2 regions of the Gordonia sp. QH-12 genome follow, and region 1 is predicted to be linked to the other one. Evidence: riboswitches for the same ligand, from Rfam matches in the RefSeq annotation. Region 1 holds a riboswitch; the other holds the start of a gene.
The links. Region 1 has a riboswitch for cyclic di-AMP ahead of Y710_RS05380 (C40 family peptidase). Riboswitches for the same ligand answer to the same signal wherever they lie in the genome.
Positions count from the first base shown of each region.

Region 2: another riboswitch for cyclic di-AMP. It lies ahead of Y710_RS09565 (transglycosylase family protein); the one in region 1 lies ahead of Y710_RS05380 (C40 family peptidase).

Region 1 covers NZ_KQ969285.1:154,876-161,726, reverse strand. The annotation lists gene Y710_RS05390 (peptidase MA family metallohydrolase) at 1-513, opposite strand, end outside; gene Y710_RS05385 (C40 family peptidase) at 559-1,524, opposite strand; gene Y710_RS05380 (C40 family peptidase) at 1,694-2,269, opposite strand; cyclic di-AMP (ydaO/yuaA leader) riboswitch at 2,288-2,487, opposite strand; gene Y710_RS05370 (DEDD exonuclease domain-containing protein) at 3,040-4,800, shown strand; gene Y710_RS05365 (Lrp/AsnC family transcriptional regulator) at 4,833-5,111, shown strand; gene Y710_RS05360 (AraC family transcriptional regulator) at 5,108-5,899, shown strand; gene trpD (anthranilate phosphoribosyltransferase) at 5,902-6,851, opposite strand, start outside.
Region 2 covers NZ_KQ969290.1:23,450-30,300, forward strand. The annotation lists gene Y710_RS09530 (sacsin N-terminal ATP-binding-like domain-containing protein) at 1-685, opposite strand, end outside; gene Y710_RS09535 (DUF3027 domain-containing protein) at 666-1,448, opposite strand; gene Y710_RS09540 (MFS transporter) at 1,591-3,387, shown strand; gene Y710_RS09545 (DUF2771 family protein) at 3,466-4,050, shown strand; gene Y710_RS09550 (cold-shock protein) at 4,073-4,492, opposite strand; gene Y710_RS09555 (hypothetical protein) at 4,609-4,818, shown strand; gene Y710_RS09560 (flavin reductase family protein) at 4,815-5,345, shown strand; cyclic di-AMP (ydaO/yuaA leader) riboswitch at 5,609-5,801, shown strand; gene Y710_RS09565 (transglycosylase family protein) at 5,810-6,442, shown strand; gene Y710_RS09570 (hypothetical protein) at 6,590-6,772, opposite strand; gene Y710_RS09575 (helicase-associated domain-containing protein) at 6,819-6,851, shown strand, end outside.

The DNA.
Region 1 (6,851 bases):
ACCGTCGCCGACGACTTTCCAGTCGTCGCCGTATCGCGCGAAGGTCAGGCTCTGGTGGAGGGTCACCGTCGGTTCGTCGAGTCCAGGCGACGACGCGCCACCCAGCGCGTAGTCGAGATCGACGGGCGTCACCCAACTGTCGGAGGCGCCGGCCGCCTCGAGCTTCGCCTCGAAATCCGGTTCGAGAAGGTGCTCCGGACCGGTCTGAGGCGCCACTCGATAGCGGAATTCCTTGAGTTTGAGCGGCTTTCCCACCGGCGCCGATGCGAAATCGGCAGCCACGGCGTCGAGCCGATGCCGGAACTCGACGGTGGCGGCCGGATCGATGAGTTCGGACAGACCTCTGCGGTCGCCGTTGCGCAGCGTCGACGACAGTTGGTCGAGCAGGGCGGTGACGCCGTCGTAGCGCTGCTGTTCGAACGGGTTCAGCGGCGTCGTCGCGACCGTCGGAGACGAAGAGGCCGATGGGTGATCGGCAACGGAGCCACAGGCGGTGAGCGACGCGGCAGTCACGGCCGCCAAGACAGTGGCCGCGATCGCGGCACGCTGGGGGCGCACTCAGTACCGTCGCGCGGAGTTGTACGGGCCGGCCTTGTCGATCGGCACCACCGCGACCGGCACACCGAAGGTCGATGCGTGCACCACGTAACCGTCGCCCACATACATCCCGACGTGCGTGGCATCCGGGTAGTAGATGATCAGATCTCCCGGCTCGAGGTCGTTGCGATCGACCGGGGTGCCGCCTGCGAGCTGAGCCTCACTGGTCCGCGGAATCGAACGTCCGGCCTGCTTATAGGCCCACAGCATCAGGCCGGAGCAATCGAACTGGTTCGGCCCGGTGGCGCCCCAGACGTACGGATCACCGATACGCGAGATCGCGGCCTGGACGGCCACGAGTTCCGGAGAGGTCCCCTTCGGCACGGCCCGGGGGTCGAAGTTGTACTTCGGCCCGCGCAGCGCGGCGAGCTGCTTGCCGGTCATCGACTGGTAGATGGCGCGGATCTGAACGGCTTCGATCTGCAGATTCGCCTGCTTGGCCTGCAGTTCACCGCGCTGCTTCTCCGAGGCGGCAATGGCCTGGGTCGCGGCTGCGGCGGTCTTCTCGGCCTCCGATTTGGCGGCCTTGGCCTCGCGTGCGGTCTTCACCACCGACCGCAGGTCGGCAGCCGACTGGCGGGACATCACTTCCAGACCCGACATGTTGTCGAGGAGATTCTGGGGCGAATCGCTCACCAGCATCGCGTAGAGGCGGTTGATGCGAGCTCCGCGGTAGCTGACGCGCGCGAGGGCGTCCACCTTCTTCTGGGCCGCGTCCATCTGGCCCTGCATCGCGGTGAGCTGATGGGCCGCCTTGTCGGCCTTGCGTCGTTCGACGGCGACGATGCGGCGCTGCTTGTCGTACTCGACCTGCGCGGCGTTCATCGCCTCGGAGGTCTTCTCGGCGTTCACCGAGAGCGAGCGGTACTTCGAGAGCAGTTGGTCGGGGGTGCGCGCCGGGTCGGCTGACACGGGGGCCCCGACCATGATCGTCGACGCGGACACGGCTGCCAGCCCGAAGGCGGCCGCCCGTCTGAGCGTCCGGGACGTTCGACTCTTCAACACCACTCGCACTCGATCCTTCATACCCGTGAGGGCGGGCCGGCGCACATCACGCCGTCCCGCCCTTCACCGAAGTTCAAACGGCAGTCGCTGCTCAGTAGCGGCGAATACCCGTCAGGTTCCACGCGTTCACCTTGTCGCGCTTCACCGGAACGCCCTCGGTGGACGAGTGGACGAAGATTCCATTGCCGGCGTAGATGCCTGCGTGGCCGCCGCCGTTGAAGATCAGGATGTCGCCGGGCTGGGCCTGTGCCAGCGATGCGACGGGGGTGCCGCCGCCGAGCTGACCGTAGCTGTCGCGCGGGATGATCTTCCCGGCCTGCTTGTAGGCCCACGAGGTCAGACCCGAGCAGTCGAAGGCGTTGGGGCCGGCCGCACCGTAGACGTACGGCGCGCCGATCTTGGACTCCGCGTAGCGCAGCGCCTTCTTGGCGCGCACCTGCTGCGGGGTGCCGATGTCCAGGCTCGGGGCCTGCGGGGCCTTCGGCACCAGGTTCTGCGGCAGTCCCGGAACGTCGAAGGTGCCGACGTTCGGAACGGTCACCGGAGTGGCATGTGCGGGAGCTGCGGCGAACGCCAGCGATCCGCCGATGGCGATCGAGCCGGCGAGCACTGCGGACTTGGCGGCCTTACGGCCGGCACTGGTCTGCTCCAAACTATGTTTGCCCACGAAAACACGTACTCCTTGTTGTTCTCCCTTATCGCCGACCGGGTTAGCTGTCGGGTTCGGGCCGGAAGAGATGGACCCTACGCAGGCAGAAAGAAGCCCGAAGCTTCAATCCTTGTGCGATTCACCCCAATCCGCACGCACGATTCGCATCGGTCGCACGGAGGAAGTGGTTCCCCGGTTCGCCCCCGTTGGTGAGGGCGATTAGGCGATGACCCACCGGGCACCCGGACTGCTCCGGGACATCCCTGACTGGAAGGTCTCGGAAAGATTACGAAACCCTGACAGCGATGTCCACCGGCCCGCCGTAGGCGCGCCGTCCGCTACCGGCTCACACGGCGCGGAGGCCACCCGGCCACGACTCCCGGAAAGTGTCATCACCTGCGACGACACCCCGTTTGGCCGCACCCGCGACCTCAGGGGAGATCAATTCTGTGTCAGCGAACACATCGATCGCGTCGGCGAGTTCGGCACCGGCGGGGTCAGTGTTCTCCATGACCCCATAACCGCTGGTGGGCGGACCGAAGAAGACCTGCATCATGCAGTCGCCGCAGGCTCGCGCTCGCATCGGACACCGCGCACAGTCAATTTTCATGTGATCTGCCTCTCATCATCTCGGTGGAGACGGCGAAACCGGGCAATCACGTTGTCCGCGACCCGAAGACGTCTCGTCGCCGTCGACCTCGGGTGGAGACTACGACGCCCCTACGACATCTCCGTCCGCCGAAGCGCGTCGGGCCGGGGCTGTCAGAGCCCCGCCGTACGGTTCGGCCATGACCGTCGAACAGCTGTCGTTCGCCGACCTTCCCGAGGCCGACGAGTTCACCTCCGCTCCGTTGCGGGAGACCACCTTCGTGGTGGTCGACCTCGAGACCACGGGCGGGAGTCCGGAGAACGACCGCATCACGGAGATCGGTGCGGTCAAGATCCGTGGAGGCGAAGTGCTCGGCGAGTTCGCGACGCTGGTCGACCCCGGGCGCGCGATCCCGCCGCAGATCGTCGCCCTCACCGGAATCACCACCGCCATGCTCTACGACGCGCCAGCCGTCGAGGCGGTGCTGCCGTCCTTCGTCGAGTTCGCCCGCGGGTGCGTCCTGGTGGCGCACAACGCCCGCTTCGACATGGGGTTCCTGCGGAGGAGCGCTGCCCGAGCGGGCCTGCCGTGGCCGTTCTCCGCGTCCCTGTGCACTGTGGTGATGGCCCGACGGATTCTGAGCAGGCAGGAGGCGCCGAGCGTCAAACTCTCCGCGCTGGCCGATCTGTTCGACGTCTCGGTCCGGCCGACCCACCGTGCGCTGGACGACGCCCGTGCCACGGTCGACGTCTTCCATCGACTTCTGGAGCGCGTCGGCGACCAGGGGGTGCGAACGGTGGGCGATCTGACCACGTATCTGCCCCGGGCGACGCCGGCGATGCGCGCCAAACGCACGATGGCGTCCGGGCTCCCCCATCGGCCGGGCGTCTACCTCTTCCGCGGTCCGTCGGAGGAGGTCCTATATATAGGTACCGCCGTCGACCTCCACCGTCGCGTCTCCGGGTACTTCAACGGAAGCGACACCCGCACCCGGATCGCCGAGATGGTCTCACTCGCGACCCGCGTCGATCACGTCGAGTGCGCTCACGCGCTGGAGGCCGGGGTCGCCGAACTGCGACTTCTCGGGGTCCACAAGCCGTCCTACAATCGCCGCTCCCGCAATCCGCAGCGGGGCTGGTGGATCACCCTGACCGCCGAGCGCTTCCCGCGCCTCAAGGTGTCGCGCACGCCGGGGACCGAATCGCTCGGGCCGGTGACGAGCCGGGCGGTCGCGCTGGAGGTGGCGGACGTCCTCTCCGGGGCGGCGGGGCTGCGGACGTGCGGCGCCGACCTGAAGAAGGCGAGCCACCACTGGTGTGAGGGGCCGACGGAGGCGGGACGACTGCCGGATCCGCTCGTCGCGACGCTGCCGGGAACGTGCCGCGCCGCCAGTGACCGCCCGCAGACGCTGCCGGACTACCTCTGCCGAGTCGAGGCCGTACGCGACCTGATCTCGGGACGGTCCGACTCGCTTCTCGCGGTTCTGCGCGAACGCGTCGAGTACCTGGCCCAGCAGCGCCGGTTCGAGTCGGCGGCCCGGGCGCGCGACCGACTGTCGGCGACCATCGAGACCCTCGCCCGGACGCAGCGGCTCGCGGCGGTGGCGCAGCGGCCGGAGGTCGTGGGCGCACGGCCCGACGGTGCCGGCGGCTGGGAGCTGAGCGTCGTCAGATACGGGCGCCTGGCCGGCTCCGCGCACGCGGCTCGCGGCGTGGCCCCGATGGCGGTCGTCGAACGACTCAGAGCCGCGTCCACGACCGTGTTGCCCCCTGCCGACGACAGCGGACCGCTCGCCGGTGCGCCTGCCGAGGAGACGGCGCTGATCGAGCGATGGCTGTACGAGTCCGGTACGCGGTTGGTCGACGTGAGCGACCAGCTCTCACTGCCGATCGGCGCAGCCGAGCGCTGGCGCGACTTCGCACGCATCGCGCGATCGGCGCGCGAGGCGACGAGTCGCTAACGGCCTGGCGGCAAGCCACTAGAGTCGAGCCCATGATCACCGCCATCGTTCTCATCGGAGCCGACATCCATCAGATCCCCGAGACGGCCCAGGCCGTCGCCGAGATCCCGGGCGTCACCGAGGTGTACTCGTGCGCCGGCGACGTGGACCTGATCGCCAAGGTCCGGGTGCGCAATCACGAGGAGATCGCCTCGGTGGTGACCGGCGCCATCAACCGTCTTCCCGGTGTCCGCACGAGTGCCACGCACATCGCGTTCCGCAGTTACGCCAGCGCCGAGGTGGAGGGCGGGTTCTCGATCGGCGAGGCGTGACGCGCCCCGATGTCCCGTCCGACCGAGGCGTCCTGCGCCCCGAGTCGCTTCCCGAGTTCCATCGACTTCCCGCCATCGGCGCGACGGCCGACCTGGTCCGGTGGTTCTGGATCTGCCGCTGGCAGCTGCCGACCGGCCGTGTCAGCCGCCAGGAGGTCATCGGCTTCGGCGCCCTGAATCTGGTGGTTCAGCACGATCACGTCGTGGTGGCCGGTGCGACCACCCGGATCAGTCATCGGGACCTGGCAGGAACAGGATGCGCCGTGGGAGCACTCCTGCGGCCCGCGGCCGCAGGAGCACTCCCCATCCGTCCCGCCGAACATCTCGACACCGTCACCGTGGTGTCCGCACCGGACCTGCACGCCGCGGTGAGCACCGAGATGACCACTGGAATGGGCTCCCCGCCCGACCCCGCGGCCGCTGCCGAGACGGTGGGACGTTGGCTGCGGGCTCGCGCGTCGCTCACCGACGAGGCGCTGCTCGCGAACCGCGCGGTGACCGCGCTCGAGTCCGACCCCGCTCTGATCCGGGTCGATCAATCGGCCGAACTCTTCGGGATCAGCGAACGGACCCTGCAGCGCCTCACCGCCAAGTACGTCGGCCTGTCACCGGCGGCGTTGATCCGCCGCCGTCGACTGCAGGAGGCGGCGCACCGCGTCCGGACACGGCCGGACGAATCCCTCGCCGAGATCGCCGCCGAGCTCGGCTACACCGATCACGCCCATATGACACGCGACTTCGCCTCGGTGCTCGGGTTCACCCCGAGCCGCTACCGCGCGGGAGGGTGAGATCAGCCGTGCTCGGCGGCGAGGCGGTTGCTGACCTGCGCCCAGCGCGACAGCAGGTCCGCCGCCCCGCCCGAGTCGATCACCGCCTCGACCCTCGCGAGAGCATCGCGCATCGCCGCGATGAACTCCTCCTGAGTGAACATCTCGTCCTGTTCGAAGGCGACCACAGCGGCCGCGGCGTTGAGGACCACCGCGTCACGCACCGCACCGCGGGCACCGGCGAACATCTCACGGGCGATCTGCGCGTTGACCGAAGCGTCTCCGCCCTGCAGGGCTGACAGCTCGACGAGATCGATTCCGAGATCTCGGGGATCGAGGGTCAGTTCGCGGGAACGGCCGCCGATGATCTGCCACACGGTGGAGGTGGTGGTGGTCGTCAACTCGTCGAGACCGTCGTCGCCTCGAACCAGAAGCACCCGGTTGCCGCGCTCTGCGAAGGCCTGCGCCAGCACCGGCGCGAGGTCGGAGAAGGCGCAGCCGATGAGTCCGGCTTCCGGCGACGCCGGATTCGTCAGCGGCCCGAGCACGTTGAAGACCGTCGGAATGCCGATCTGGCTGCGCGGCGGTCCTGTGAAGCGGAAGGCCGGATGAAAGACCGGCGCGAAGCAGAAGCCGATACCGAGTTCCTCGACGCACTGCTGGACCGCGGCGGGCGGCAGCGTGATCGCGACGCCGAGCGCCTCGAGCACGTCGGCTCCGCCGCTCTTCGACGAGGCCGCACGGTTCCCGTGCTTCACCACTGGAACACCGAGAGCGGCCACGACCACCGATGTCATCGTGGAGATGTTGACGGTGTGGGAGCGGTCGCCCCCGGTCCCGACGATGTCGACCGCCGACCCCGACACCTCGATGCGGTTCGCGAGTGCGAGCATCGCCTCCGACAGCCCTCGCAACTCCGACGACGAGGCGCCCTTCATTTTGACGCCGACACCGAACGCGGCGATCTGTGCGC
Region 2 (6,851 bases), on a different contig from region 1:
TCCGCCCGGCGACGTCGATCCGCGCGAGCGCCTCCAGTTCGAGCAGGAGGTCGGGCGCCTGGTGCTGCGCCGCCGACACGATCGCGGCCGCGGCCTCCTCGTCGGCCGTCTCCAGCACCACCTCGGTGTCGAATCCCGCAGCGGGCTGGGCCGCCGAGGGCCAGGCCAGTCGCTGCGCGGGGACCCGATCAAGATCCAGCTCCGAATCGGGATCGTCGATCAGCGCGCGGATCTGTCCGCGAGTCCGATCGGCGTCGAACTCGATCGATCCGCTGCGTGAGGCGAGGGTGACGCGCGCGGCGAGCGACGTGGCACGGAAACCCATGCCGAAGCGGCCGACGGTGGTCCCGCCGTGGATCAGCGGGCTCTTCGGCGACACGCGCAGCGCCGTGAGCGACCGGACTCCGGCGGCCGTCAGCGGCGCACCGGTGTTCGCGACGTGGACGGTGGCGCCGTCGGCCCACACCGCCACTCGGCCGTCGATGCCGGCCAGGCTCGCCGCGTCGGCCGCATTGGCCGCGAGCTCGGTGAAGAGGCGGTCGCGGTAACCGATCTCGAGAAGTTCCGCCTCGGCCGCAGCGTCCTCGGCCAGACGGGTGGGCGACGACAGCCAGCCCTGCAGGGTGCTCCGGCGCAGGTCCGCGGTCCCGAACGGATCCGCGGGATCAGTCTCCGGCCGGGGCATCGCTCGCCGGAACGGCCGGCAGCGTCACGACCTCGACGGCACCGTCGTCGAAGGCGTCGTAGGCCGGGCTGCCATTGCCCGGTGCGGGCCGTACGTCCGAATGCGCGCCGCAACCGTACTCCGCGGAGACCGCGCGGCCGTCGGCGGACAGCTCGTTGGCGCAGACGCCGAAGGCGCCGTGGAGCGCTCCGGCGAGGGGCAGGTAGAAACCACAGGTCCCGCACGAGTGCCGGGCGTTGCGGGCCATCGCCGAATCGGGACCGAATTCGCCGTCGTACCAGCGCTGGGCGGCGTCGGCGCGGCCCTCGAAGGAGAGCAGGCGCTTGCGTCCGAGGCCGATCTCCGCCGAGACCTGCCCCACCTGATCCCGGTCGATGGGATCGACGTCGAGGGTGTCGATCTGCCCGGGGACCAGCCGCGGATCGTCGGCGGGCGCGGCCAGCAGATCGCCGGGACCGAGATCGCCCGGCGCGACGCGATCCACCCAGGGAACCCATTCGGGGGCGAGCAGAGCGCCGTCGCCGGGGAGCAGGACGGTCTCGCTGACCGTCAGTTCCCTCGACTCGGGCGCACCCGCGACGACGACGCACCACTGCCAACCCCGGTAGCCGGGGACTTCGGCGGCGAAGTAGTGGGTGGCGGCGTACTCGCCCTCCGAGCGCGCCCCCAGATGCTCACCAGGCGTTTCGCCGTCGGCGATCAATGCTTCGCGCGCGAAGGCGACAGCATCCACCAGGGCGCCGTTCTCGAATGCAACACTCACCCTTCCAGTGTGCAATAGCGGCCCGGGGTAATGCACGTCAGGCACCTTTCGCAGACGATTCGCGGGATCGGCGAGGCACGCACGAAGCATCGGGCGCCGCCTGTTCCCAGCCTTGTCCGCGTCATAGGGAACAATTGATGACGTGAATCCTCGTCAACCCGGTGACAACCGCCCCCACGGCGGTGACCGGCAGCAGTCTCCGCGGTCTCCGCGGCGGCCGGCGCCGCATCCCGGCCAGGCGAACTACCCGGCCGACCCGCGACCGCGCGTGCCCACCCGACCGTTCGAGTCCCGCGAACGTCCGGCCAGCGAGGGCTATCTGCCTCCGCGCACCCGCAACCCGCATCTGCCCCCGCTCGACCCGCAGACCGAACCCGTCGACCAGCCGACCACCCGGATCAAGCCGGAGGCCGGCGCGCAGGACCGTCGCCGCGGCACCGAATACGTTCCACCCGAGAAGGTCACGGTGGTCCGGGTCTTCGCGCGGCGGTCGAAGTACTTCACCGCCCGCGGCGTGAACATGGTGCATCGCGCGGCGACGGCCGACGGCGCCGACCGGTCCGGACTCACCGCGCTCACGCTGCCGGTGATCGCCAACAGCGCCGTCGACGCCGCGATGGCGGTCGCGCTGGCGAACACGCTGTTCTTCGCCGCGGCCACCGGCGAATCGAAGGTCAACGTCGGCCTGTACCTGGCTTTGACGATCGCACCGTTCGCGCTCATCGCACCGCTGATCGGGCCGCTTCTGGACCGGCTGCAGAACGGGCGGCGAATCGCGATGGCCGCGACCTTCGGCCTCCGCGCGGTCCTCGGGTTGCTCATCATCGTGAACTCCTCGTGGGACTCCTCATCCGGGCAGCTCACGTACAAGCCGTGGGTGCTCTATCCGTGCGCCCTCGGGCTCATGGTCCTGTCGAAATCGTTCGGGGTGCTCAAATCGGCCGTGGCACCGCGCGTGCTGCCGCCCTCGATCGATCTGCCCCGCGTCAACTCCCGGCTCACCACGTTCGGTCTGATCGGCGGCACCATCGTCGGCGGCGGCATCGCGGGCGCGCTCGAGATGGTGCTCGGCAAGTTCCTCCCCTTCCACGTTCCGGGCGCGATGATCTGGCTGGTGCTGGTCGCCGCGATGGGCGGCTACTACTGCATGAAGATCCCGTCGTGGGTGGAGGTGACCGAGGGCGAGGTCCCGACGACGATCACCTACCGCGGCAGTCCGGACGCCGAGGCCCCCACCGAGCGGGCCCACAAGCCGAGCCTCTCGAAGCGGTTGGCGGCCAAGATGCGCCAGCCGCTGGGCCGTTCGGTGGTGACCGGACTGTGGGGCAACGGAACCATCCGCATCCTGACCGGGTTTCTCACCCTGTACATCGCCTTCTACGCCAAGGCGCAGGACCACCTGGGTTCCGGCTGGGCGCAGCTGATGATGCTGGGTGCGGTGGGTGCCGCCGCCGGCGTCGGCAACGCCGCCGGAAACGGCCTCGGCACGCGGATCGAGCTGCGCAATCCCACCGCGATCGTCGTGTGGTCCACCGCGGCCACATTCGTCGGATGTCTGCTGGCCGCGATCTTCAACTCGCTGATCTTCGTCGTCGTCGCAGGCTTCATCGGCTCGGCGACCAGCGCCATCGCGAAGGTCTGCATGGACTCGAGCATCCAGGACGATCTACCGGAGGAGTCCCGGGCGTCCGCATTCGGCCGGTCGGAGACGGTGCTCCAACTCTGCTGGGTCTTCGGCGCCACCCTGGGTGTGCTCCTGCCCACCGAGCTGTGGATCGGCTTCACCGTGGTCACCGTGTTCGTCGGAATCGGTCTCGTCCAGACCTTCCTGACCAGCCGCGGTTCCACGATGGTGCCGGGCTTCGGCGGCCGCCGCCCCGATCACGCGGCCCCGACGATGCCGATCGAAGTGCCCGACCATCTGCGCGCACCGCGCTGAGCCGCGGCCGACACGCCCCTGATCGAGCCCGCACATCCCCCAGCCCCCGCCCCCTAACCGAAGGACGTATTCGACGTGATGCAACCGGGAGACAAGAAGGCCCTCGCGATCATCGGAGCCGTGGTGGTCGCGGCCCTGGTGATCATCGCCGGCGCCACCACGCTGCTCGTCCGGGGACACGAGAAGCCGCTGCCGACCATCTCGTTCCAGGCCGGCGACCACCTGACCCGGGCCGAACCGTCGTACTGGTGCTCGGTGAAGATGGACGACTGCCGACTCGTCGACCGGAACGGCAAGTTCAAGCTCCGCACCTACGACCACCCGGTCGCCATCGGCGAGCGGGTGACCCTGAGCGTTCCGAAGGAGATCTCAGACGGGCCGTGGACGCTCATCGCCGAATACGCGACACCACGGGGCATCGCACGCGTGATGTGGCTGCACCTGCCGGGCACCACTTTCACGCAGATTCTGCACAGCGAACCCGATCGGGTGCTGATGGGCGTGGAGGTGTCGTCGATCTCGGCGTACCGGGAGAAGACCCCCGGCCAGGACAACGACTCGCTCGACGTCGACCTGTCGATCCGCGGCACCTTCTCGATCCGGACTCTGCCGGTCGACTTCCGCATTCCGAACACCGCGACGCTGCCCGACCAGCGCGGCTAGCTCGGCCGGACGGAGGCCCGCGTCAGCGGTCGAGTTCGCGTGTGACGCCGCGGACGACCTCCGAGATCCGCTGGGCGGTCTTCCGGTCGGGATAGCGGCCGTTGCGCAGATCCGGCTGCACCTTGCCTTCGAGCAAGGTGATGAGATCGGCGATGAGCCCGTGCAGTTCGTCGGGCGAGAGACGCTTCGCGTCCCGCTCGCGGCGTGCCGCCTCGCGCGTGTTGCGCGCCACACTGGGCGCCGGTTCGAGGACCGTGACGCGCAGCGCCTGCGGGCCGCGGCGTCCCGCCGCCATGTCGAACTCCACCTTCTGTCCGACCTTCAGCTCCGAGACGTCCGAGGGCAGCGCGTTGGCCCGGACGTACACATCCTCGCCGTCGGTCTGCGACAGGAACCCGAAGCCCTTCGCGGAGTCGTACCACTTCACCCGGCCGGTCGGCACAGTGCTCACCTTCACAACTGATCTGGTCTGCCACAGACAAAAGCGCCTTGGCCCGATGGCAGTCCGAGCGGAGGCGCGCTGCAACAGATTCTAGCGTTCGGGCTACCGTTGACGCCATGCAGACCCAGAAGTCCTCACGCCTGCTCGGGGTCGCCGTCGTCATGTTCGGCATCGGGATGATCGCGAGCATCGCCCTGCTGTTCCCGGCGGTCCGGGACACCGGGACGGCCGTCGTCACGACCGTCTACGTTCTGGCCATGGGCGCACCGCTGGGATTGCTGCTCGGGATCGTGTTCGCCCTGCTGTCCGGCCGGCGCAGCCGGTGAACCGCATCGACCCGGACCGGCCGCTGCGGCCCGTCAGCGACGAGACCGAACTCAAACGAGCTTTCAGTTGCTTCCCATCCGGCGTGGTGGCCGTGTGTCGCACAGGCGACGATCCCGGGGGCGACCCGATCGGGATGTCCGCCAGCGCCTTCACCACCGTCTCGCTCGATCCGCCGCTGGTGTCGGTGTGCGTCCGCAACGGCTCCACCACCTGGCCCGCACTGAGGGGCGGCACCGTCGGCGTGAGTGTCTTCGCCGCGCACCAGGGCGACGTCTGCCGCAGGCTCGCGGGGCCGCCGGAGGACCGGTTCACCGGGGTACGCCCCATCGCCGACGACTCGGGCGCGGTCTTCATCCCCGGCGCCGCCGCCCACCTGGCATGCACGGTGTTCTCAGAGATCCCCGCGGGCGACCACCTCGTGGTGCTTCTGACCATCGACGCCCTGCGCTGCGACCCGAACGTCGAACCACTTGTCTTCCACGCCAGCAGCTTCCGCGCACTCGAAGCTCGACGCGCGCAATCCTGACATACCGGCGTGTCGGAACTCTCAAACAGGATGTGACCTTTGTCACATAACAACCCGATAACAAACGGGATACGAGACGGGTATCAGTGCCGTGAGCAGCACGGACGTGCCACGACGCCCGATCGGCCGCTTCACGCCACCTCAGAGCACCTCTTCGCATCAGATGTTCTCGCGGGCCCGACGACGTAGTGTTCATGACGGCCGCCACCCAGGCGACCACCCGAACGCCCGTTCCGCCGGTCGCGCCCAACCTCGCTCCGCCGGCAGGACACCCGCTGATGCAGTTTCAGGAGCGAGGACGGGGGACCCACAATCCTCCGGGAAGCGGTCGATCACCTCGGTGGTCGGCCTTGGGGTTAAGCCCGGCAGACGTCGCACCCAGTGACGCGAGCCGGACCGGGCACCTCTCAGCCCGAACCCGACAGCTCACCTCGTAGGCGCGTGGAGAGAGGAAACGAAGACATATGTCCGGACGTCACTCGAAGCAGACGACCAATACCAAGACTTTCGCGAAGATCGCCCTCACGTCGGCCATCATCGGCGGCGGCGCGGCCCTGATGGGCGGCGGTCACGCCTCGGCAGCGACCGATTCCGAGTGGGATCAGGTCGCACAGTGCGAGTCCGGCGGCAACTGGGCCATCAACACCGGAAACGGCTACCAGGGCGGCCTGCAGTTCAGCCCGAGCACCTGGGCGGCCCACGGCGGCACCCAGTACGCACCGAGCGCCGACCAGGCCACCCGCGAGCAGCAGATCGCCGTCGGCGAGCGCGTTCTCGCCACCCAGGGCAAGGGCGCATGGCCCACCTGCGGCGGTCCCCTCTCGGGCCCCACCCAGCGCAGCGCCCCGGCCACCCCCAAGCCGGCCAACCCGCTCGCACCGAAGCAGCAGGACGCCCCGAAGACCGGCCTGGCCAAGCCTGCCGACGCCAAGAACACCGAAGAGGCCAAGCAGCAGATCGACAAGGTCGTCAACGACTCCAAGGTGAGCCCCGAGGTGCGCAGCGCCTGGAAGGCCGCCAAGGACTCCGGCTACCAGCTCACCCCGGACCAGCTGAAGCTGTACAACCAGAACAAGGGCCTGATCAACCTCCCCTGATCACCCGAGAAGTTCATCCGAGAAGACCTCCGCTTCGGCGGGGGTCTTCTCGCATTTCGCGACCGCCCCCGCACCGACGTGACACATGGCGCACGAAAACCGGCCGGACCACACGGTCCGGCCGGTCTCGGCAGAGCTCAGGTCAGGTCAGCGGTTGACGACGGTCTTCGACTGGATGTACGGCAGGCTGTCGACGGGCTGCGGCAGCTCGTAGTAATCGCCGAACGGCGAGAGCGCACCCGCCAGGTGAGAGGTGAACTCCGTCACCGCGTGCTGCTCACCGATATCCGTCGGCCAACCGTTGTCCACGTATCCACTCTTCTTAGCCACGGCCTCATTGTGCCATGCCCGCTGAACCGGCGGTACAGTTGTCCGAATGAGTCCCGACCTGCCGCTGCGCGGGTTGGCC